Regions from separate parts of the Thioalkalivibrio sp. ALRh genome, predicted to be linked through region 2. Evidence: predicted binding sites of a transcription regulator. Region 2 holds the regulator's gene; the other holds the start of a gene.
What was found. The regulator FNR, encoded in region 2, switches genes on or off when oxygen is low (the NO sensors DNR and NnrR bind a similar motif). The targets are predictions, from matches to a motif close to TTGATNTANATCAA.
Positions count from the first base shown of each region.

Region 1 (11,674 bases), on a different contig from region 2:
GCGACGGCATCATCGAGACCCTGCTGCCGCGCGAAGAAGCCCTCGCGCAGTACCCCGATGCCGAACATCTGCACCGCGAGGGCCATGCCCTGACCCCCGGCCTGGTCAACGTACATACCCACTCCGGCATGAGTCTGCTGCGCGGTGTAGGCAGCGACCGCCCGCTGATGGACTGGCTCAAGCGCTACATCTGGCCGGCCGAAGGGCGCCTGTTGTCACCCGAGTTCGTACGCGCGGGCACGCGCCTCTCGGTCGCCGAGATGCTGCGCGGCGGCACTACCTGCTTCAGTGACATGTACCTGTTCGTCGACAATGCCGCGCGCGTGGTCGACGAATCCGGCATCCGTGCCGCACTGGGGCTGACCGTGTTCGACTTCCCCACGCCCTGGGCCCAGACCACGGACGAGTACTTCCAGCGGGGCGCCGAGGTCGTGGAGAACTGGCAGCACCACGACCGCATCCACTACACCGTGGCACCGCATGCGCCCTACACCGTCGGGGACGAGAGCCTGCAGCGCGTGGCGGAGCGTGCCCGCGAGCTGGCCGTCCCCATCCACATGCATGTGCACGAGACCGCCGGCGAGATCGCCGATGCCGAACGTGATCACGGGGAGCGGCCGCTGGCCCGGCTGGCACGCCTGGGACTCCTGGACCAGCCGTTCATCGCCGTGCATATGACCCAGGTCAGCGCACAGGACCGCGAGTTGTTGCAAGGGCGTCCGGTGTCGGTCGCACACTGCCCGGAATCCAATCTCAAGCTCGCCTCGGGCTTCTGTCCGGTCGCGGGACTGCTGGGCGCCGGCGTGACCGTGGGGCTGGGAACCGATGGTACCGCCTCCAACAACGATCTCGACATGATCGGGGAGATGCGCACGGCCGCGCTGCTGGCCAAGGGCGTCAGTGGCGACGCCTCGGCCCTGCCCGCCACCGCCGCGCTGGAGATGGCCACGCTGGGCAGCGCCCGTGCGCTGGGCCTGGCTGACCGCATCGGCAGCCTGGAACCGGGCAAGCAGGCCGACGTGGTCAGCATCGATCTTAGCGCCATCGAGCTGCAACCCATGCACGAGCCCGCCGCCCAGATCGTCTACGCCGCCACCCGCGAGGCGGTAACCGACGTCCATGTCGCAGGACGGCCATTGCTCAGGGACCGGGAACTGCTTACGCTGGACCTGGACGAGCTCCAGGCCGAGGCCCGCGAATGGGGCGCACGCGTGCTGGAAATCCAGCGCGAACTGGCCGCGTAATCGAGATAACCATGACCCGCGAATCCCAAAGCAGCACTGGCGACAACGTCGATCACGCCGAACTGCACAAGTTCACGCATCGGGCACACGAGTGGTGGGACCCGAACGGTGCCTTTGCCACCCTCCACGCGATCAACCCCCTGCGTCTGGAATGGATCGACCAGCACGCCGATCTGGCCGGCAAGAAGGTGCTGGATGTCGGCTGTGGCGCGGGCATCCTGTCCGAGGCGATGGCGGTGCGCGGTGCACAGGTGACCGCACTGGATGCCGGGGCCGAACACCTGGAGGTCGCGCGCGAGCACGCACACGACTCCGGGTTGGAGATTCACTACCTGCACACCACCGCCGAGGCCCATGCCGAGCATCATGCGGGCGACTACGACGTGGTCACCTGCCTGGAGATGCTGGAACACGTGCCCGATCCCGAGGCGGTCATCGACGCCCTGGTCAAGCTGGTATGCCCGGGTGGCTGGCTGTTCCTCTCGACCATCAACCGCACCCCCCGCGCGTTCGCCGAGGCGATCGTCGGTGCCGAATACGTCCTGCGCCTACTGCCCACCGGCACGCACGAGTTCAGCCGCTTTATCCGCCCCTCGGAGCTGGGCGCGGTCCTGCGCAAGCACCGCTTCGAAGTCATCGACATGACCGGGCTCACCTACTCGCCGCTGTCCGGCCGCTATCGGCTGGTCCCGCGCACGGACGTCAACTACCTGATGGCCGCGCGCCGCCCGGACAGCGACAGCGAGACCCCATGAGCCGCGAAATCCGCGGGGTCCTGTTCGACCTGGACGGGACCCTGCTCGACACGGCCCCGGACATGCACGCCGCACTCACCGTGCTGCTGGCCGAAAACGATCGCCCGCCGCTGCCCTTCGACGCCGTGCGCAATCACGTCTCGCACGGGTCCCAGGCCCTTGTGCAGCTGGGCTTTCCGGATGTCGAGGGTGCGCGCCGCGAGGCCCTCAAGCAGCGCTACCTCGAGATCTACGCCCGCGACCTGTGCATCGACACCAGCCTCTTCCCCGGGCTGGACCAGGTGCTGGACGCCTGCGAGCAGCGCGGCTGGCCGCTTGGTGTGGTGACCAACAAGCCCGCCTGGCTAACCGAACCGCTCCTGGAGGCCCTGGGCCTGACGCCCCGGCTGGCCGCGATCGTCAGCGGCGACACCCTCCCGCAACGCAAGCCGGCCCCCGAGCCCATGTGGCTGGCCGCACGCCAGACGGGGCTCCCGCCCGAACAACATTGCTACTGGGGTGACGCCGAACGCGATATCGCGGCCGGTCGCGCCGCCGGCATGACCACGCTGATCGCGCGCTGGGGCTACATCGACGCCACCCAGGACCCGGACCGCTGGGGCGCCGATGGTGCCCTCGATCAACCGGGCGACTTCTGGGACTGGCACCAGGCCAAGGCAGGCCCGCAATGGCTGGCGAGCTGACCGCACTCCCCCTCACCGCCTGGACCGCGCTCGGGGCGACCCTCCTGGTCGGCCTCGTGCTCGGCTATGCCCTGGCCGGACTGCGCCTGAATCGCCGCGTAGGCGATCTGCAGACGCGCAATGCCCGCCTGGAGGCCGAGCTCGAAGCCGCGGAACAGCGCCGCGAGGACCTGCGCCAGAGCTTCGAGACCGCGCGCCAGGAACTCGACCGCTCCTTCTCGGCGCTCGCCAGCGAGGCGCTGGAGGCCAACTCCAACCAGTTCCTGCGCCTGGCCCAGTCAATCCTGTCGCAGAAGCTCAGCGAAGGTCAGAACGAGATCGAGCGCTCGGAGAACAAGGTCGAGGCGATGCTCAAGCCCATCCGCGAGACGCTGGGCAAGACCGAGGCCGAGATCAACGCGATGGAACGCTCGCGGGCACAGGCCTTCGCCGCACTGAATGAACAGATCCAGCGCCTGAGCTCGGACAACGCCACGCTCCAGCGTGAGGCCCACAACCTGGTGCAGGCCCTGTCACGTCCCGGCGTGCGTGGGCGCTGGGGCGAGCTCACCCTCAAGCGCGCGGTGGAGCTGGCCGGCCTCTCGGCGCACTGCGACTTCACCGAACAGCCGCCGCTGGACGGCGACGGCGGCCGCCAACGCCCGGACCTGCTGGTGCACATGCCCGGCAATCGCGCCCTGGTCGTGGATGCCAAGACACCGCTGGATGCCTATCTCGACGCCGTCGCCGCGGCCGACCCGGAACCGCGCGCAGCGGCCTTCAAGCGTCATGCCCAGCACTTGCGCTCGCGCGTCACCGAGCTCTCCAGCAAGCAGTACTGGGCCAGCGTCGAGCAATCCCCCGAGTTCGCCGTCCTGTTCCTGCCCGGCGACCCGTTCCTGGCCGCCGCGCTGGAACACGAACCCGGTCTCCTGGAATACGCCCTGGAACGCCAGGTTTTGCTCGCGACCCCGAGCACGCTGATCGCCCTGCTGCGCACGGTCGAGTACGGCTGGCAACAGGCGCAGCTCACCGAGCACGCGCTGGAGATTCGTGATCTCGGGGCGGAGCTCTCCCACCGCCTGGGCACCATGACCGAACACCTGGCGCGCCTCGGCAAGGCGCTGGACCAGAGCACCGACGCCTTCAACAAAACCATAGGCAGCCTGGAGCGCCAGGTCATGCCGAGCGCCCGACGGTTCCAGGAGCTGGGTATCCGCGCGCGCAAGAACCCGGAGGCGCCGGATACCCTGAACAATCGCGCCCGCCAGCCCGTCGACGCGAACCTCCCGGACGGCGACACCGCTCCGGACACGGGCTCGCGGGACTGAGCCGCATGGCGGGCCGCCCCGACATCCGCGCCGCGTACCGCCACTGCCAGCGCCGTGCGGCGGAGCACTACGAGAACTTCCCGGTCGCCTCCTGGCTGCTGCCCGCGCGCCTGCGCGGGCCGGTCGCCGCGATCTACTGCTTCGCTCGCGATGCCGACGACCTCGCCGACGAGGACCAGCGCCCGGTCGACGAGCGGCGTGCCGACCTGATCGCCATGCAGGAACGCGTGCAGATCCTCGAAGACCCGGCCGCGGAATCCGAGCCGGAATGGATCGCGCTGGCCGATGCGCGGCAGCGTTTCAGCCTGCCCGCCGCCCCGTTCGTCGATCTGGTCGACGCCTTCATCCAGGACCTGGAACAGAAGCGCTACGCGACCTTTGGCGAGGTCATGGAGTACTGCCGCCGCTCCGCCAACCCGGTCGGGCGGCTGATGCTGTACCTCGACGGCAACCCGACCGAGGAGATGATTGGCTACTCCGACGCGGTCTGCTCGGCCCTGCAACTGATCAACTTTTATCAGGATCTGCACCAGGACATCACCGAGAACAACCGGATCTACCTGCCGCAGAACGAGATGGCACAGTACGGCGTCAGCGAGGAGATGATCACGGGCGGCCAGACGACCTTTCAGTTACGCAACCTGATGCAGTTCCAGTACGCACGCGCCGATCGCCTGCTGCGCGCCGGGGCACCGCTCGGCGGCATGCTGCGCGGACGCATGGGCCTGGAGATCCGCGCAATCATCAACGGCGGCGCCCGCGTACTCTGGCGCCTGCGCCAGCAGGACGACGTCTTCGCCCGCCCGCGCCTGCGCGCCCGCGACGCCTGGATCATCCTCGCCCACAGCCTGCGCCCCCGCCGCCGCAGGCGTAACACTAGCTAGACGACCTTGGAGTAGCGGCGCTGCGCTTCGCGGTTCAGGTAGGCGTCGAAGGCCATGGCGATGTTGCGGAGCAGGAGCCGGCCGCGTGGCTGGACCTCCAGGCAGTCGCTGCCGATGGTGACGAGGCCGTCGGCCTCCATCTCGGCCAGACGGTCCAGGGCATCGCCAAAGGTCTCCCGGAAGTCGATGCCGAATGCGGCCTCGATGCCGCCGAAGTCGACCCTCGAGTGACACATCAACTCGCTGATCACGGCGCGCCGCAGGCGGTCATCCGCGCTCAGCTCCAGGCCGCGGAACACGGGCAGCCGGCCGGATGCCAGCCGTTCCTGATAGGCATCGACCTCGCGCAGGTTCTGGCTGTAGCTGTCCCCGACCTTGCCAATGGCGGTCGGCCCCAGTGCCACGAGGTCGTACTCCGCGCGCGTCGAGTAGCCCTGAAAGTTTCGCTGCAGCGTGCCCGCGCGCTGGGCGATCGCGAGTTCGTCATCGGGCAGCGCAAAGTGATCCATGCCGATGTACACATACCCCGCGTCGGTCAGTCGCTGGATGGTCATCTCAAGGATCGCGAGCCGCTCCGTGGCCGGCGGGAGGTCGCCGTCGCGGATCTGGCGCTGCGTCTTGAACAGCTCCGGCAGGTGCGCGTAGTTGTACACGGCCAGCCGTTCCGGGCGCAGTTCCAGCACGCGTTCCAATGTCGCGGAAAACGTGTCGACCGTCTGCAGGGGCAGCCCGTAGATCAGGTCCAGGTTGGTGGAGGTAAAGCCTTGCTCGCGCGCCTGGCGTACCGCCTGCTCGGTGACCTCGAACGGCTGGATGCGGTTGACGGCCTTCTGCACGGCCGGATCGACATCCTGCACCCCGACACTGATGCGGTTGAAGCCCAGCGACGCCAGGAGCGGCAGGGTGCCGGGGCGCACGGCACGCGGATCAATCTCGATCGAGAATTCCCGCTCCGGACCGGTCTCCAGCGTGAAATGCCGGCCCAGGGCCTTCATGACCCGGGTCAGGTCCTCGTCGGACAGATACGTCGGCGTCCCGCCCCCGAAGTGCAGCTGGCGTACCGGCCGATCGCGATCGAACAGCCCGCCCTGCAGGGCGATCTCCTGCTCCAGCGAGTCGAGATAGCTCGTCGCGCGCCGATAATTGCCGGTAATCACCTTGTTGCAGGCACAGTAGAAACACACCGTGTCGCAGAAGGGCACGTGGACGTAGAGCGACAACGGGCGCGCTTCACCTTCGGCATTCGTCGCCCGCGCCACCCGCGCATAGGCCTGCGCGTCAAACCCCTCATGGAACTGCGGAGCCGTTGGGTAGGACGTATAACGAGGTCCGCTCACGTCATAGCGGCGCAGCACCTCGGGATCGAATACCAGACGTTGTTCCATACGACTCTCCGCAACGGGAGGGCGGGCCTTTGCGCCACCCTGACACCCCCACCCTACGCGGCCTCCAGCCGGGTACGGTTGATGTATGTCAAACGTGGCTTCGATCAGCGTCGCCATCCGCATCCCGGCCCCGCTGTGCTAGCCTTGCCGTCCCAAGACGGAACCCCGATCCCGAGCGCGTATGTCCCCCGACGAATATTGCGAGGAGAAGGCCGCGAAGAGCGGCTCCAGCTTCTACTACGCATTCCGGTTCCTGGAGCCCGACCGGCGCCGTGCGATCACCGCGCTGTACGCGTTCTGCCGCGAGGTGGACGACATCGTCGACGAAGTCAGCGAGGAGAGCGTGGCGCGCACCAAGCTCCAGTGGTGGCGCGAGGAGATCGAGCGTCTGTTCGACCATCAGCCGCGCCACCCGATCACCCAGGCCCTGCAACCGCATCTGGCGCCGTTCGATCTCAGCCGCGAGTATTTCGACGAGATTATCGACGGCATGCAGATGGATCTCGACTACGACAGCTATCCCGACTTCACCACACTGTCGCTGTACTGCTACCGCGCGGCCAGCGTAGTCGGGATCCTGTCCGCCCATATCTTCGGCTTCTCGGACCGGCGCACGCTGAAATACGCGCATGACCTGGGGATGGCCCTGCAGCTGACCAACATCCTGCGCGACGTCCACGAAGACGCGATGCGCGGCCGGGTCTACATCCCGCTGGACGAGCTGAATAAGCACGGCGTAAAGCCCGAGGAATTCCAGCTTAACGTTACAGACGACCGCCACCGCGCCCTGTTCGCCGAGCAGGCCGAACGGGCCCGACGCTACTACCAGCGCGCGGAGGAGCACCTGCCCGCCGAGGACCGCTACGCCCAGCGCCCGGGCCTGATCATGGCCGCGATCTATCGCACCCTGCTCGACGAGATCCAGGACGATGGCTATCGCGTGCTGGAGCACCGCGTGCGGCTGACCCCGATCCGCAAGCTGTGGATCGCCTGGCGCACTGCGCGCCGACTGAAGCGCGACTACCGCCGCGCGGGCTGACCGCGCCCGCCCCATGGCTGCCGTTCCCGCATCACATCCGGTCGTCGTGCTCGGCGCCGGCTGGGCCGGTCTGACCGCCGCGCTGACCCTGGCCCGGGCCGGCATCGCGGTCCACCTGATCGAGGCCGCCGCCACCGCGGGCGGGCGGGCCCGCAGCCTGAACCGCGATGGCGCCGAACTGGACAACGGCCAGCACGTGCTGGTCGGCGCCTGTCACGCCACCCTGGAACAACTGCGCTCGGTCGGCACCGACCCGGAGCGCGCCTTTGCGGCGCTGCCGTTCGGCCTGCGCATGCATGCACCGGGCCGCCCTCATCCGGCCTTTGGCCTGGAGCCCCGGTCGCCACGCCTGCCGGCCCTCGCCAGGGGCCTGTGGCAAAGCCTCGCGGACACCCCGCTGCACAGGCGCCTCCCGGCCCTGCTCGGGGCGGCCTCGATCCTGCATCGGCCGCTGGACGAGGACCTCGACGTACTCGAATGGCTGCAGGCCCGCCGTCAGCCGGACACGCTGATCCGCCAGCTCTGGGAACCGCTGTGCCTCGCAGTCATGAACACGCCGACCCGCAGCGCCTCGGCACAGATCTTCCAGAACGTGCTGCGTCTGGCCCTGAACCACGGGCCGGACGACGCCCGGCTGCTCATCCCGACCCGGCCACTGGGATCGCTGTACCCGGAACCGGCCCTGCGCGAACTGCGCGAACGCGGCGCCACGGTCGAGACCGGGCGGCGCATTGTGGCCATCGAATCCGGGGGCACGGAGGCCCGCTACCAGCTCCGCGACCGCAACCATCGCGTCACCCATGCCAACGCGGTGATCCTCGCCACCGCGCCCAGCGCGGCTGCCCGACTCCTGCCCGAGGCCCCCGAGCTGCAACCCCACCATCGGGCCCTGGTGGCCATGGGCGAGCGCAGCATCTGCACGGTGTACCTGCGCTACCCCGGCCCGATCCTGGAACGCCCGCCGCTACAGGGACTGCTCGACCAGCACGGACAATGGCTCATTCCCCGCCGGGTGGCCGGCGAGCCGCACTGGCTGGCCGTCGTGATCTCCACCGCGGACGACCTGCCGGCGATGACGGCGGAGGAGCGCTGGCGTCGCGTCGCGGAAGAACTGGAACGGACCTTCCCCGAACTGGGAATCCCCCAGACCGGTCATGTCGTGTGCGAGAGACGCGCCACGATCGATGCCCGCGTCGATCTGGACGCACTGCGCCCGGTGGCCGGCACCCCCTGGCCCGGACTGTTCCTGGCCGGCGACTATGTGACGCCGGGCCTGCCCTCGACCCTCGAAGCCGCCGTGCGGTCTGGATTAGAATCAGCCCACAAGCTACTGGAGACGCTGCCTTGACCGATCTCGACATCCCCGCCCTGCTGGACTATCGCCCGGAACCGGGCGCCTTCAACGACCGCGTGGTCCTGGTGACCGGCGCGGCCGCGGGCATCGGACGTGCGATCGCGCAGGCCTGCGCGGCGGCAGGCGCGGTCGTCGTGCTGCTGGACAAGGACATCAAGGGGCTGGAGAAGACCTACGACCTGATCGAGCAGGAAGGCCACCCACAGCCCGCCATCTATCCGCTCAATCTGGAGGGCGCCACGGTCAAGGACTACGGCGACCTCGCCGAGAACATCCGCGACTCCCTCGGGCGCCTGGACGGGCTGGTGCTGCACGCCGGCTGGGCCGGGACGCTGACGCCGATGAAGGGATACGACCCCGAGCTGTGGTTCAAGGTCATCAACAGCAACCTGCACGGCCCGTTCTTCCTCTCTCAGGCCGTGCTCCCGCTGCTGGAAGACAGCCCGCACGGCAGCCTGGTCGTTTCCACCCAGGACTGCCGCAAGGCCTTCTGGGGTGCGTTCGGCATGGCCAAGGCCGCGCAGGACGCGATGATCGACATCCTCGCGCGCGAGCACCGCAACGAGAAGCACTTCATCCATGTGAACGGCATCGATACCGGCCCCGTGCGCTCGCGCTTCCGCGCCGGCCACTACCCGGCCGAGAACGCCGAGAAACTGCCACGCCCGGAAGACGTCGTCGGCCCGTACCTCTATCTGCTCGACACCACCGACCCGGAACACACCGGCCTGCACCTGTCGCTGGAAGGCCACGTACCCGAGCCGGCACCCCGCCCGCACCGCCAGCCCCAGGAGGGCTGACCACCGCCCCTGACAACCCGGGGCGCCCCCCCTGTAGGAGGCCAGCCCTCTGGCCGATTGGATGCCGGACAGACCCCATCGGCCAGAGGGCTGGCCTCCTACAAGACATTGCTTCTCCCGGCGCCCCAACAACCGTGCAGCGGCTATCCGGGATGCCAGGGAGGCAGAGCAACACGATGACTAGGACCGCGGGTCATGGCGGCAGGATGGCAAGGGTGGACACCCCCAACGGCCAGAATAAGCGCATTTCCCCGGCCCGGCCCTCACCCCCTGTAGGAGGCCAGCCCCCTGGCCGATCGGGTGTCGGACATGCCCCATCGGCCAGAGGGCTGGCCTCCTACGCAATTCAGGTAGCGGAGGTGGAGCTCTACGGACGCTGCGACCGGCGCTTACCCGGGCGGGATTTGGCCCGGGGCGGGCCCTTCTTCGGGCCGGGTCCGGCCGGACGTGCGGCGGTTTCCACGCCCTTGTGCTGGGTCTGGAAAGTCTGGCCGCGTTTATTCAGGGCCTTGCCGCCGCGGGTCACACGGCCGCCGGTGGCGGCCCTCGCCCCGCCCGTACCCTGGCCGGTGCCGGCAGGCTGCCAGGTGGGGATCAGGTGTTGCTTGCCATTGCCGATCAGGTCCGCGCGGCCCATGCGCTTGAGCGCATCGCGCAGCAGCGGCCAGTTGTTCGGATCGTGATAGCGCAGGAACGCCTTGTGCAGGCGCCGCGCCCGTGCGCCGCGCGCGACCGGCACCCGGTCCCCGGCCTTGCGTTTGATACCGCGCAGCGGGTCCCGCCCGGAGTGCCACATCGCGGTTGCGAGCGCCATCGGGCTGGGCAGGAAGGCCTGCACCTGGTCGGCGCGGAAGTTGTGCCGCTTGAGCCACAGCGCGAGGTTCAGCATGTCCTCGTCCGACGTACCCGGGTGCGCGGCGATGAAATACGGGATCAGGTACTGCTCCTTGCCCGCCTGCTTCGAGTATTTCTCGAACATCGCCTTGAAGCGGTCGTAGGCGCCCATGCCCGGCTTCATCATGCGAGAAAGCGGCCCGGATTCCGTATGTTCCGGCGCAATCTTCAGGTAACCTCCCACATGATGGGTAACCAGTTCCTTCACGTACTCCGGTGATTCCACGGCCAGGTCGTAGCGCAGGCCCGAGGCAATCAGGATCTTCTTGATCCCGGGCAGCGCCCGTGCCTTGCGGTAGAGGTTCACCAGCGGCGTGTGGTCGGTATCGAGGTTCTTGCAGATCCCGGGATAGACACAGGACAGCCGGCGGCAGCTGCGCTCGATCTCCGGGTCCTTGCAGGCCAGACGGTACATGTTCGCGGTCGGCCCGCCGAGATCGGAGACCACGCCAGTAAAGCCGTCGACCTTGTCGCGGATCTCCTCGATCTCCTTGAGCACGCTCTCCTCGGAGCGGCTCTGGATGATGCGGCCCTCGTGCTCGGTGATCGAGCAGAACGTACAGCCGCCAAAGCAGCCGCGCATGATGTTCACCGAGAAGCGGATCATCTCCCAGGCCGGGATACGCGCATCGCCATAGGAGGGATGCGGCGCACGCGCATACGGCAGGTCGAACACCGCATCCATCTCCGCGGTGGTCAGCGGGATCGGCGGCGGGTTCAGCCAGACCTCCTTGTCGCCATGGCGCTGGACGATCGCGCGGGCATTGCCCGGGTTGGTCTCCAGATGCAGCACGCGGGAGGCATGGGCGTACAGCACGGAATCGCCCTTGACCTGTTCAAAGGCCGGGATGCGGATGACCGTCTGGTCTCGCGGGGTCCCGCGCGGGATGTCGCGGTGGAAGCGAACGACCTGAGCGCCCCCCTCCTCGGCGGCACCTTTCGATTCCTGCTTCGTGTCGGCCTCGGCACAGGTCGACGGCGAGACCATCGCGTACGGGTCGGGGTTGGCATCCACCGGGCCCGGGGTATCCACTTCGCTGGAGTCCAGCTCCACATAGCCGCCCGGCACCGCATCGCGCAGGAACGCCGTACCCCGCAGGTCGGTGATCTCCCGCGGGTGCTCGCCGGCGGCCACGCGATGGGCCAGCTCGACCAGGGCGCGCTCGGCATTGCCGAACAGCAGGATGTCGGCACGCGCATCCAGCAACACCGAGCGCCGCACCTTGTCTTGCCAGTAGTCGTAGTGGGCGATGCGGCGCAGGCTCGCCTCGATGCCGCCGGCGACCACCGGCACGTCCTTGTACGCCTCGCGGGCGCGCTGGGCGT
Region 1 is NZ_KB906524.1:130,405-142,078, forward strand. Features, by position in the region: gene F791_RS0111745 (TRZ/ATZ family hydrolase) at 1-1,244, shown strand, start outside; gene ubiG (bifunctional 2-polyprenyl-6-hydroxyphenol methylase/3-demethylubiquinol 3-O-methyltransferase UbiG) at 1,256-1,999, shown strand; gene gph (phosphoglycolate phosphatase) at 1,996-2,682, shown strand; gene rmuC (DNA recombination protein RmuC) at 2,667-3,992, shown strand; gene hpnC (squalene synthase HpnC) at 3,998-4,876, shown strand; gene hemN (oxygen-independent coproporphyrinogen III oxidase) at 4,873-6,261, opposite strand; gene hpnD (presqualene diphosphate synthase HpnD) at 6,443-7,300, shown strand; gene hpnE (hydroxysqualene dehydroxylase HpnE) at 7,314-8,648, shown strand; gene F791_RS0111785 (SDR family NAD(P)-dependent oxidoreductase) at 8,645-9,454, shown strand; gene F791_RS0111790 (YgiQ family radical SAM protein) at 9,822-11,674, opposite strand, start outside.
Region 1: hemN (oxygen-independent coproporphyrinogen III oxidase) is a predicted target of FNR. The motif match lies at 6,340-6,353, and genes of this name have one in related genera.

Region 2 (11,674 bases):
CCTGGATCACCTTCAACGTCGCGGATGACCCGGATGCCCTCGCGCTGCGCACCGAGATTGTCGATACCTTCTTCCGGCGCGGCGGCGGCATGATCGACTCCTCGCCGATGTACGGGCGCGCGGAGGCGGTAGTGGGGCACTGCCTGCAGGAGCTGGGCCACCCCGAAGGGCTGATTTCGGCGACCAAGATCTGGACAGGTAGCACCGGCACCGGGCGCAACCAGCATGCGAAGTCGCTGGACCTGTGGGGCGTGGATACCCTGGATGTGCAGCAGGTGCACAACCTGCAGAACTGGGAGGCGCATCTGGAGACGATGCGCGAGAAGCGCGAGGCGGGCGAGATCCGCTATATCGGGGTGACCACCTCCCACGGGCGCCGCCACAACCAGCTGGAGCGCATCCTGGAACGCGAGGACCTGGACTTCGTACAGCTGACCTACAACATCCTCGACCGCGAGGCGGAGGAACGCCTGCTGCCGCTGGCCCGAGAACGCGAGGTGGCGGTCATCGCCAATCGCCCGTTCCGCCGCAAGGAGCTGATCAAGCGCTTCGAGAGCGAACCACTGCCCGATTGGGCGGGGGAGATCGACTGCGAGAACTGGCCGCAACTCCTGCTCAAGTTCATCGTCTCGCACCCCGATGTCACCTGTGCGATCCCGGCGACCTCGGTCGTGGAGCACATGCGGGAGAATATGGGAGCCCTCTACGGCCCGATGCCGGATGACGACATGCGCCAGCGCATGATCGAATACGTCGAAGCACTTTAAGTCTCAAAGTTTACCGGGAGTGCGGATGCTGCCATTTGCCGCCGAAACCCTGCTGTCGATCTTCGGGCAATACAATCGCGCCATCTGGCCGCTGCACGGGGTCGCGGCCCTGATGGTGCTCGTTACACTGGCGCTGGCCCTTGTAGGCGGGCGCGGGGCCGGACGCGTCGTGGGCCTGCTGCTCGCTGTGATGTGGGTCTGGATCGGGGTCGTGTTCATCGGGGGTGTGCTTGCCGAATTCCATTTCTGGGCGGGCCGGCTGGCGGGCGTGTTCGTCGCGCAGGGCCTGATGCTCCTGTTCGCCCTCACGCTGCTGGGGCGCCACGGCTTTGGCTGGCCGGGTGGTGTGGCCGGCCTTGTCGCGATCGTGGTGATGGCCTATGCCATGGTCGGCCATGCCCTGCTGGAGGTCCTGCTCCTGGGGGTGTCCTGGGCCCAGGCCCAGTACGTGGGTGTCGCGCCGGGACCCACCATGCTGTTCACCCTCGGCATCCTGCTGCTGGCCCAGCCGCGCCCGTCGCTGATCCTGGCAATCATTCCCTTCCTCTGGGCCCTGGTGACCGCCTATATCGCCTGGGAGCTGGGCATTTGGCTGGAGTATCTACCGGCCGCGCTGGGCCTGATCGCTTTCGTATTGTTGCTCGTTCGCCGGCTTTACCCGGGCGAGAGGGGCCTGTTTCGCTCCGATACTTTTGGCGCCCGGTCGCGGTCCCGTTAGGCTTGCCATTTCCCCCAGACAGAGGAGCCCGTCATGTCCATCGAAGTGATCCATCGGCCGGAGCAGGACCATCTGGAACGCCTCGGCGTATTCGACTGGCCGGTCTGGGAAAAGGAGGTCTCGACCTTCCCCTGGCACTACGACGAGCGCGAGGTCTGCTACATCCTGGAGGGGCAGGTGACGGTCACCCCGGACGGTGGTGGCGAGCCGGTGACGGTCGGTGAGGGCGACCTGGTGACCTTCCCCGAGGGCATGGACTGCACCTGGGAGATCCACCGCGACATCCGCAAGCACTACCGCTTCGGCTGAGTGTATCGTCGCAGGTCCGACACGGACGCTACGACGTGGTGTGTCCGGTGGAGCGTGCTTGCGCACGAATGCAGGGCCTTTTCCAAACGGCGTAGGGTGCCGTTGAGCGTAGCGAAACGCGCCATTCCCCACGCCTTGTCCGACCCCTGATGCGTTTCGCTGCGCTCAACGCATCCTACGAGTAGGCGGTTGGTCGAACAGCGTTGCGAATCAGGTCGGTCAGTGCGTCTTGCCGGCCTTTGTGGGGTTCGCCTGAATCTGGAGATGCGCCGGTGGTGAAATCAGGTTTCGTGTTCGCGGCCGAGGCCGCTCCCACAGGGCCTTCAGCGGGCGAGCCACTGGCTGTCGAGGCGGGTGCTGAAGGTTTCTTCGACGCGGCGCAGGTAGTAGAGCATGTCGACGGGCAGGTTGATGCCGTCGTGCATTTGCAGGGGGTAGAGGTCGGCGGCGATTACGCAGTCGGCGATGGAAGGGTGGCCGAGATAGAAGCGACTGGCCGCCAGGTGCTTCGCCAGTTCCGGCAGGCGGCTCAGTTTCGCGAGCTGGTTGTAGCCGTCGTAGCGGTCGTTGGCGAGTTCTTCCAGCGACAGGCCGAAGCGGTGCTGCACCTGGGCCTTGTAGTCGGCCAGGGTCTCGGCGCTCTCGCCGATGCCGTGGAAGCCCGGCGCCAGCGGGGCGTACAGCCGATCGAGCACCACATCGACCTTGCCGCGCCAGTCGACCAGGGCCTGCCAGGCATCCTCGGGGATTACGCCTTCCGCCAGGGGCTCGCCGGTCGGGAACAGGTGGTCGATGTCGCGCAGCGCCGTGAGCGTGTCGGTTACCAGGGTACCGTCATCCATCTGCAGGACCGGCGACTGGCGGGCCACGCCCAGCTCGAAGAAGGTCTCGTCGTCGAACCAGTCCAGCGCGACGGTTTCGAGCTCCACACCCTTGTAGCCACAGGCCAGGCGCAGGCGGTCGGCCTTTGCGTCGTGCGGGAAGTGGTAGAGCGTGGCCACGCGGCTACTTTCCGCGCTGGGCGTGGCTCAGGATGAAGTCCCACTGCTCCTGGGTGATGGGCATGACCGACAGGCGGTTGCCGCGGCGGACCAGCGGGCAGTCCTCGAGCTGCGGCTGCCGCTTCAGCCAGTCGAGGGTGATGATGTCGCCGAACTTTTCCTCGAAGGCGACGTCCACCCGCAGCCAGCGCGGGTTGTCCGGGTCGCTCTTCGGATCGTAGTGCGGGTCCTCGGGGTCGAAGGCGCAGGAGTCCGGGTAGGCCTCTTTCTCGATGCGCAGGATGCCGACGATGCCCGGTGGCTTGGCGTTGGAGTGGTAGAAGAAGGCCAGATCACCCTTCTTCATTTCGTCGCGCATCATGTTGCGCACCTGGTAGTTGCGGATGCCGTCCCAGGGCTCCACGCCCACGCGTTCCAGGTCATCGATGCTGAACTCGTCGGGCTCGGATTTCATCAGCCAGTAGGCCATGCGGGCTCCTTGTGCCGGATCGGGCGTGTGGGTCAGGTGTGCGTATTGTGCCGCGCGCGGCGGGGCAGCGCATGCCAGCCGTCCTCGGTGACCACGCCGTCCAGCGGGACGTCCCATGGCTGGCTGGGCAGGGCCTCGACCCCCTGCAGGGCATGGGCCACGCCGATCAGCTTCGGGCGGTGGATGCCGAAGCGGCGACGGGCGAAGTAGCGGTCGTAATAGCCCGCGCCCATGCCCATGCGGTTGCCGGCATGGTCGAAGGCGACCAGCGGCAGCAGGACCACCTGCATCTCGCGGCGCCAGATGCGCGGGGCATCGGGGCAGGGCTCGGCAATGCCGAAGCCGTTCTGGCAAAGCGGCACGTCTGGCCCCCAGGCGTGAAAGTGCATGCGCCCGGGGCGTTTGGCATCCATCACCGGCAGGGCGATGCGGGTGCCGCGCCGGGCCAGGGACACGGTCAGGGGGGTCAGATCCACCTCGCCGCGCAGGCCCCGATAGGCACCGATGCAATGCGGTTGCCAGCGCTGGAACCAGCGCAGCAGGTGATCGCAGATCAGGGCGGAATGAATCTCGAGCCGCTCGTCGGACAGCGCGGCGCGCTCGCGGCGCAGGCGCAGTCGTAGCTGGCGCAGTTCGTCAGGCGTGAAGGAGGTCTCGTCCCTGGACATACGATCCGCAAAATAATGAGGTGGACGCGCCCCGCGGGCGCCGAAGTGACCATCGACCTTGAACCAGAGGTTCAGGTGGGAGAAGCCTCCGAATCTTAAGGCTTTCCGCTCGATGACGGACATGCGCAACGAAACGGAAGTGCTCGGTCCCGTGGTGAAGAATTAAGGCTCAAGGGTACCACCAGGCCACTTTCGCACGCCGCAGCGACGCGTCCGCCACCATTATGAACCAATCCCCCAGGGGTGTGCGCAACCATGATCACATCAGGGTTGCACGATCCACCCAGAGCGGAATCCGGCCGCTTGGGAGACTCGCCGGTTTGGATGGGTTTTAGCAATCACGCTCGGGTGACGTAGGATTCGCGTTTTCCGGATGGATGCGAGCGGGCGGTGCGCGATCGAGTACCGGCCTTCTCCGGACTGTGCAGAGGAGCTCTATGGAATCGCCGCAGAAACTGATCCCGGGATACGCCAACGCCAAGGCGACGCGCCGCTATGCGGAGCACTACATCGCCGAGGGCAAGGCCGCCGAGGGTCACTACAGCGAGTTCTCGCGCGCGAAGATGCGCTTGTCCAGCCTGGGCATTGGCACCTTTGGCGGCGCCGCCACAGCCGAGGTGGATGCCGCGATCTCCGCCATCGTCGCCCGCGGGCTGACCGAAGGCATCAATGTCGTCGACACCGGTGCCCACTACCGCTATGGTCGTTCGCTGGCGGCCGTTGGGGCAGGCGTGCGTACGGCCCTGGAGGCTGGGGTCCCGCGCGAGGCGATGTTCCTGATCTCCAAGGGCGGATTCATGACGCTGCGCGGCGGGCCGCCGGACGACATGGATGCCTGGTTCCAGCGGGAGATCGAGTCCCAGGGCATGGGTACCCGGGACGATCTCGCCAAGGGCGCGCACCTGCTGACGCCAGAGTACATCCACTATCAGATGGAGCTGTCGCGCTCGCTGATGGGGGTCGAGACGCTGGATGCCTTCGTCATTGATCAGCCCGAGGTCCATATCCACGAGATTGGCAAGGAGGCGACCAACCGCAAGCTGGAGCCAGTGTTCCAGATGCTGGAGCGGGCGGCGCGGGAAAAGAAGATCCGCGCCTACGGGATCTCCACGTTCGAGGGCTTCCGCGAGGAGACCGATGCCGCCGTGTTTCAGTCGCTGACCTCCATGCAGGGGCTGGCCGAACGTGCGGCCCAGACCGTGACCGGCGACGACCACGCCCGGCACCACTTCAAGATCGGGATGCTCCCGTTCAACCAGGTGATGCTGGAAGGCTTTACCCGCTTCAACACCGCGACCGGGCAGGGCAATGTGGCCAGCCCGTTGCAGGCCGCGCACCAGCTGGAGGTGTACATGTTCGCCTCCCACTCCATGCTGAAGGGACACCTCGCCCAGCAGTCGGTGGAGGTGGTCGAACAGCAGCTGGCGAACCTGCCCAATCCGGCGCAGCGCGCGATGCAGTTCAACCGCTCCACGCCGGGCTTGGGCACCTCCCTGGTTGGTATGAGCACGCCGGAACACCTAGACGACATGCTGGCGGTGATGCGCGAACCGCTGCTGGAGAAGAAGGCCTACCTCGGGATGTTCAAGAAGGCCGAGGAGTGAGCCGAAGCCTGGTCTCCCCCCTTGTGGGAGCCGGCTTGCCGGCGAAGCCCCGCCTGCATCCGGCTTTGGCAGGGGCTTCGCGTGCAAGCACGCTCCCACAGGGTCCCGAGCCCCGGCCATGGTAGAGAATTCATGCACAAGGGTATGTCATGCAGGTTGATCTGAAGGCCCTCGAATTCCCCGCGATCCAGCGTCTGCTGGAGCGCCTGACCGCGACGCCCTACGGCGCGGATGCCGCGCGCGGGCTGGAGCCGGCACCGAACCTGGATGCGGCGCGCGCACTGCAGACCGCGGTGACCGTTGCGCGCCAGCGTCTGGATGCCGGGACCCTGCCGCGTCTGGGGCAACTGCCGGACGTGCGCGCGGCGCTGCGCCAGGCGTCCAACCCCGGGGCTGCGCTGCCGGTGCAGGCCCTGCACAACCTCCAGACAATCATGCGTCAGGCCCGCGAGCTGGCGGATCAACTGGCGGACACCCCCGAGATCTATCCGGCGGACCTGAACAAGCTGTATCCGCCCGAGGGGCTGGAAGAGCGCCTGTCGGCGTGCCTGAACCCCGGCGGGTCGCTGCGCGAGGACGCGAGCCCCGCGCTGGTCGAGGCCTTCGAGCAGCGTGGGCGCCTGCGCGACGAGGTCGAGGCGGTGGTGAAAAAGCGCCTGGCGGCCTCCGATGTCGCGCAAAAGGGCGAGGACGCGCTGAAGGTGCAGTGGCACCAGGAACGCGCGGTGATGGTGCTGCGTGGCGAGGCGGCCAATGCGGTCAAGGGTGTGCGTCGCGGCACCGCGATGGGCGGGCGCGACCAGATCGTCGAGCCGATCGAGGCGGTGCCGCTGAACAACCAGTTGGATACGGTCAACAGCCAGATCAATACCGAGCAGCAGCGCCTGCTGCGCGAGCTGACCGACGTGGTGCGCCAGTATGGCGAGCCGCTGGAACTGATGCTGACCGCACTGACCTGGATCGACCTGGCATCCGCCGCCGCGCAGCTATCCGCACAGATGAATGCCCATGCCCCGCGGTTGGAGGCGGAGGCCGGGGTGGAACTGATCGAGGCCTACCACCCGCTGCTGCTGTTGCAGTTCGCCGAGGGCAACGGGCCGCAGCCGGTGCCGCTGTCGATCCGGCTGGATGGCGAGCAGCCCCTGTTGCTGATCACCGGGCCGAATACCGGCGGCAAGACGGTCGCGCTGAAGACGCTCGGGCTGCTGGTCACCATGGCCTGGTGCGGGCTGCATATCCCGGCCGAGCAGGACTGCCGCATCGGGCGCTTCGATCAGGTGATGGTCGATGTCGGCGACCATCAAAGCCTGTTCCACCACCTGTCCACGTTTGCCGGCCATGTGGAGGTTCTGAAGCGGATTCTTGATCACGCGGGGTCGGAGACCCTGATCCTGCTGGACGAGCTGGGTACGGGCACCGACCCCGACGAGGGCGCGGCACTGGCGATGGCGATGCTGGACGAGTTGCGTGCGCGTGGCACGCGCGGGATTGTGAATACCCACCTGGCGCCCCTGAAGGACTATGCCGCCCAGCACGCGGGCATCGTGAACGCCTCGATGCAGTTCGATGCCGAGACGCTGTCCCCGACCTACCGGCTGCTGATTGGCGAGCCGGGTGTGTCCTTTGGTCTTACGATTGCCGAGAAGAACGGGCTGCCGGCCCAGCTGGTTGCCCGTGCGCGCGAGCATTTCGCCGAACTCCCCACCGCCCAGGCCGGGGGCGATGCCGGCAAGGCGTGAGCCCCGAGCGAGGCGTTACCACATGAGGTCGTCGGGGACGACGTAGTCCTTGTACGGGTCGTCGGGATCGGGCTCGGAACCGCCGCTTTCCTCGGCCGGGATAACCAGCGGCCATTCGGCATCCCGCTCGCGGATCTTGTCCGCTATATCGCGCGGGATTACGCGGAACCCCTTGCTCGGGTGCAGCTCCAGGCCGGCCAGCGCCGCGCGGCCGTCGACCAGGCGCTTGCGGGTGTCCTCGGTCACCGGCAGGTGGCGGACCTGTCCGTCGAACTGGAAGTGATAGTCGATCGCGGCGTCGCCAGTGGGGATCGGGGCCAGGTGCTGGTTCACCAGCTCGCGAATCTGCGCCCGGCGCGCGCGGCGTTCGGCCTTTTCCTGCCGTTCCTGGTTCTTCTCCCGCGAGCGTTGGGCCTGCTCGGCTTGACGAGCCGCAGCGGCGCTAGCCTCGGCGTCGGCGGGCTTGCCCTTTTTCTTTTTCGGTTGTGTCTTCTGGGCCTTGTGCTTCTGGCTCTTGGCCTTGCGCACCTGTTTTTCGTCCACCAGTCCGGCCTTCAGGAGCTGATTGCGCAGATCGTCCGACATGCCGCTTGCCTGTAGAAAATGTGTCGGGAGGATAGCCCGAACCTCTGCTATGTGCAGCCGACGTGTGTAAGTTCGGGTAATCCGTCCAGGATCTCGGTCATGGGAAGGGTGGGAAACAGCAGGTGTAAACGCCGCGCAAGATCGGGGGTCGCAGCGGGATTGCCCAGCGCCTGCGTGCGCTGACACAGTCGCATCGCAGCCGTGCGCTCGCAAGCCAGCTCCAGCCCTTTCACGGCGTCGTACAGGGCTTGGCGTTGTCGCTCATCGGGGCTGTTGGGCTTGAGACGGCGGCGCAGGGCGCGCACGCGCGAGGTGGTTTGCTCGCGCCAGCGCGCGGCGGCCTGCATCAGCGCCTGCCAGTCGTGTGTGTGTACTCGCCGTGGGTACCACAGGGCGAACAGGGCGAGGATGGCATCGACCTCATGGGCGTCCTGCCAGTTCAGCAGGCGTTTCCGTGCGGGGGCGCAGGCCCATATCCGCAGGGCGAAATCCCAGAAGCAGTCGAAGTCGTGTGGCCGGGCGGCCTCAGGCACTACTGGCGGCGGGCGTAAAGGTCACGCCGGCGGTGCTGCGCAGGGTCGTCGGCTCGAGGATCTCGAGATCCCGGGTGTGCAGGTTGATTACCCCCTGGTTGCGCAGCTGTGTGAACAGGCGGCTGATGGTCTCCTGAGTCAGCCCCAGGTGGTTCGCGATGTCGGCGCGCGACATCGGGAGGTAGAAGCGCTCGGTGGACAGGCCCCGTGCACGATGCCGCTCCGACAGGGTGACGAGGAATGTGGCCAGGCGCTGCTCCGCCGTGCGCTGCCCGAGCAGGGCATGCAGGCTTTCGTCCTGAGCCAGCCCCTGGCTCATCACGTTCATCATGTGCTGGCGGAATGTCGGAAGCCTGCCGGCGAGGTCGTCCACATGGGTGTACGGGACTGCGCAGACACTGGTGGATTCGAGGGCGACCGCGCTGACCGGATGTTTTCTGGAGTGGATCGCATCCAGCCCCAGCAGATCGCCTGCGAGGGCGAAGCCGGTGATTTGCTCGGTACCGTCGTCGCCGATCAGAACGGTCTTCAACGCCCCGGTGCGTACGGCAAACAGGGTGTCGAAGCGCTCGCCCATGCCGAACAGCAAGGCCCCCTTTTCGATCGGACGGCGTTGCTGCACGATCTCGTCGAGTTGCCAGAGTTCGTTTTGTGGCAGCCCCATCGGCAGACAGAGCTGGCGCAGGGTGCAGTGTTCGCAGGCTTGGGTCGGGCGCAGTGTCATGTGCTCAGGTTAGCGGTTTTGCCATCGGTGAGGGAAGGTGTGTGAGGCCCCCGTGAGGGAAGGTGTGTGAGGCCCCCGTATAGAGGTTGCCCGTATGAGGAATTCCGGTATTGTGAGTGTGGAACCTTTTGGAGTGGCAGGGATCAGCCAATTCAGAGGCTTGCGGCGGAGCGAGTGCGATATCTAGACTCTGTTTAATATAGCAGGCGATTCGCATGGGAAGGGACGCAATGATCGAACGGATGCTGAACGAATACATGCACCACGGCACGCTGATCCTGCGCGAGCCGGACGGGAGCGAGCGCCGTTTCGGGCAGGGGGCACCCGAGATCACGCTGCAGGTCCATGATCGGGCGGCCCTCAAGCGCATCGCGCGAGATCCCGGGTTTCAGCTGGGCGAAACCTATATGGACGGGCTCTGGTCGCCGGGTCCCGAGGGCATCCGGGTGTTTCTGGATGTGGCCATGCGCAACTTCGCGCCCAGATTCCAGCGTCGTGTGCACCCGCTGGTGTGCATGTTTCGCGCGGTCCTCGAGCAGGGCAACCGTATCGCGCGCAGCTACCAGAACATCTCCCATCATTACGACGTGGACGAGTGGCTGTTCCGCCGTTTTCTCGACGAAGGCATGTTCTACAGCTGTGCCTATTTCGAGCGCCCGGACATGACCCTGGAGGAGGCCCAGCAGGCCAAGTGCGCGATGCTGCGCAAGAAGCTGGTGCTGGAGCCCGGTCAGCGGGTGCTGGATATCGGCTGCGGCTGGGGTGGGCTGGCCTTTCACCTGGCCGAGAACGCCGATGTCCAGGTGGACGGAATCACCCTGTCCCGGGAGCAGCTGCGAGTGGCCCAGGCCGAGGCGAAGCGCCGCGGGCTGGACGATCGCGTGCGCTTTTTCTATCAGGACTACCGCGAACACGACGACCAGTACGACCGGATCGTCAGTGTCGGCATGTTCGAGCATGTCGGCGTGCCCAATTACGGCACGTTCTTCCAGCGGGTGAACGACCTGCTCAAGGACGATGGCGTGGCCGTCCTGCACACGATTGGCCGCCAGGGGCCTCCGGGGACCACCAACCCCTGGCTGAGCAAGTACATCTTCCCTGGCGGTTATACCCCGGCACTGTCCGAGGTGATGGAGGCGTTGGAGCCGACCCCGCTGCATACCACCGATATCGAGTTCTGGCGGCTGCACTATGCGGAGACGCTCGCCGAGTGGTATCGGCGGTTCCAGAACATCCGTGCCGAGGCAGTGGGCCACTTCGACGAGCGCTTCTGCCGCATGTGGGAGTTCTATCTGGCCAGTTGCGAGGCGACCTTCCGCTGGTGGCGCCAGGTGGTGTTCCACATCCAGGTGGCCAAACAGCAGGATGCCGTGCCGCTCACCCGCGACTATCTGTATGCCGACGAGGCGCCCAAGGTGGTTTCGACGCCGCCGGGGGAGGCGGCAGTCCGGGGTCGCAGTGCTGCGTAGGGATTGCGGACTACTTCCTGGCTCCCTGAACATTTTTTCCTGACCGGGCACCCGCAACCGGTCTGTTTTCCCTACACTTCACGGAAACGCTGAGGGGGCAGGGACGACGCGTGTTTGGCAGGTTTCGCAAGCGGCAACAGCGGCAGGAGGCCCCCCAGGCCGCCAGTCCGAGCCAGGACCATGTGCTGATCGAGGCGGCCGGACGCAGCCGGATCACCGAGGTCGCGGCGACCGCGCGCAAGGTGCCCTGGTCGCTCAACATGCTGCAGCTGCTGTGGGCGGCCGGCCCGGTGACCTTCCTCGCGATGCAGGGGGGCTATTTCCTGGGCTTTGGCCACGCCGCCCCGGCCCAGAATTTCATCTTTTTTGCCGTCTACACGCTGCTGTTCGGGGTGATTGGCCTGCTGGCGCGGTTTATTGCCGATGCCACGCGGGGCAAGCGGCAGGAGCGCTCACGCGATCAGCTGCGCAATACGATCGACTTTTTGCCGGACCTGCTGTTCGTGACCCGCGACCTGGCGATGGCCGAGATGGCGCCGGACATGCGGCGACGCAAGGCCGCCGAGGTTCTGCTTCATGAGGTGGATATCTCGCCGGAAGGCGTCGCGGTCGCGGTGCGCGAGATGACCGGCGATACCAGCCTCGCAGCAGCGGCCGAGCAGATCGAGATCTACCGTCGGCTGGGGCTGCGCTCGCGCGTCGCGGATCTGGTGGATGCCACTGCGGATGCTCGTCTGGCCGCGCTGGAAAAACTGCACCACGATGCCTCCGAACTGGCGGATCCGCTGCGCGACCGGCTTCAGGGCGTCGCGCCAACCCGTGAGGATGGCGTCCGGCGGATCGATCAATTTCTGGACCGCCTGTTTTCAGCGGCGGACTCGGATGACCTGTCGCGCTGCACACTGGATGATACGCAGGCCATGTTTGTACTGGCCTTCGAGATGGTCAACGGGCGGCAGATCCGGCGGCTGAGTTTCGAATGGTCGGGTGGTTGGCGGTTGGGGCATGCGCTGGATCGGCTGGAGTATCAGGGCAACCGTTTCCGCGTCGCTCAGGCGGGTGTGGTCAGTCGCCTGCGCTCGCTCGCG
Region 2 is NZ_KB906519.1:343,331-355,004, reverse strand. Features, by position in the region: gene F791_RS0101685 (aldo/keto reductase) at 1-767, shown strand, start outside; gene F791_RS0101680 (DUF6064 family protein) at 793-1,485, shown strand; gene F791_RS0101675 (cupin domain-containing protein) at 1,519-1,794, shown strand; gene F791_RS0101670 (glutathione S-transferase family protein) at 2,118-2,795, opposite strand; gene F791_RS0101665 (EVE domain-containing protein) at 2,800-3,264, opposite strand; gene F791_RS0101660 (5-formyltetrahydrofolate cyclo-ligase) at 3,297-3,932, opposite strand; RNA gene ssrS (6S RNA) at 3,958-4,143, opposite strand; gene F791_RS0101655 (aldo/keto reductase) at 4,370-5,536, shown strand; gene F791_RS0101650 (DNA mismatch repair protein MutS) at 5,686-7,275, shown strand; gene F791_RS0101645 (DUF2058 domain-containing protein) at 7,291-7,860, opposite strand; gene F791_RS0101640 (TIGR02444 family protein) at 7,908-8,393, opposite strand; gene fnr (fumarate/nitrate reduction transcriptional regulator Fnr) at 8,386-9,117, opposite strand; gene F791_RS0101630 (cyclopropane-fatty-acyl-phospholipid synthase family protein) at 9,348-10,586, shown strand; gene F791_RS0101625 (hypothetical protein) at 10,697-11,674, shown strand, end outside.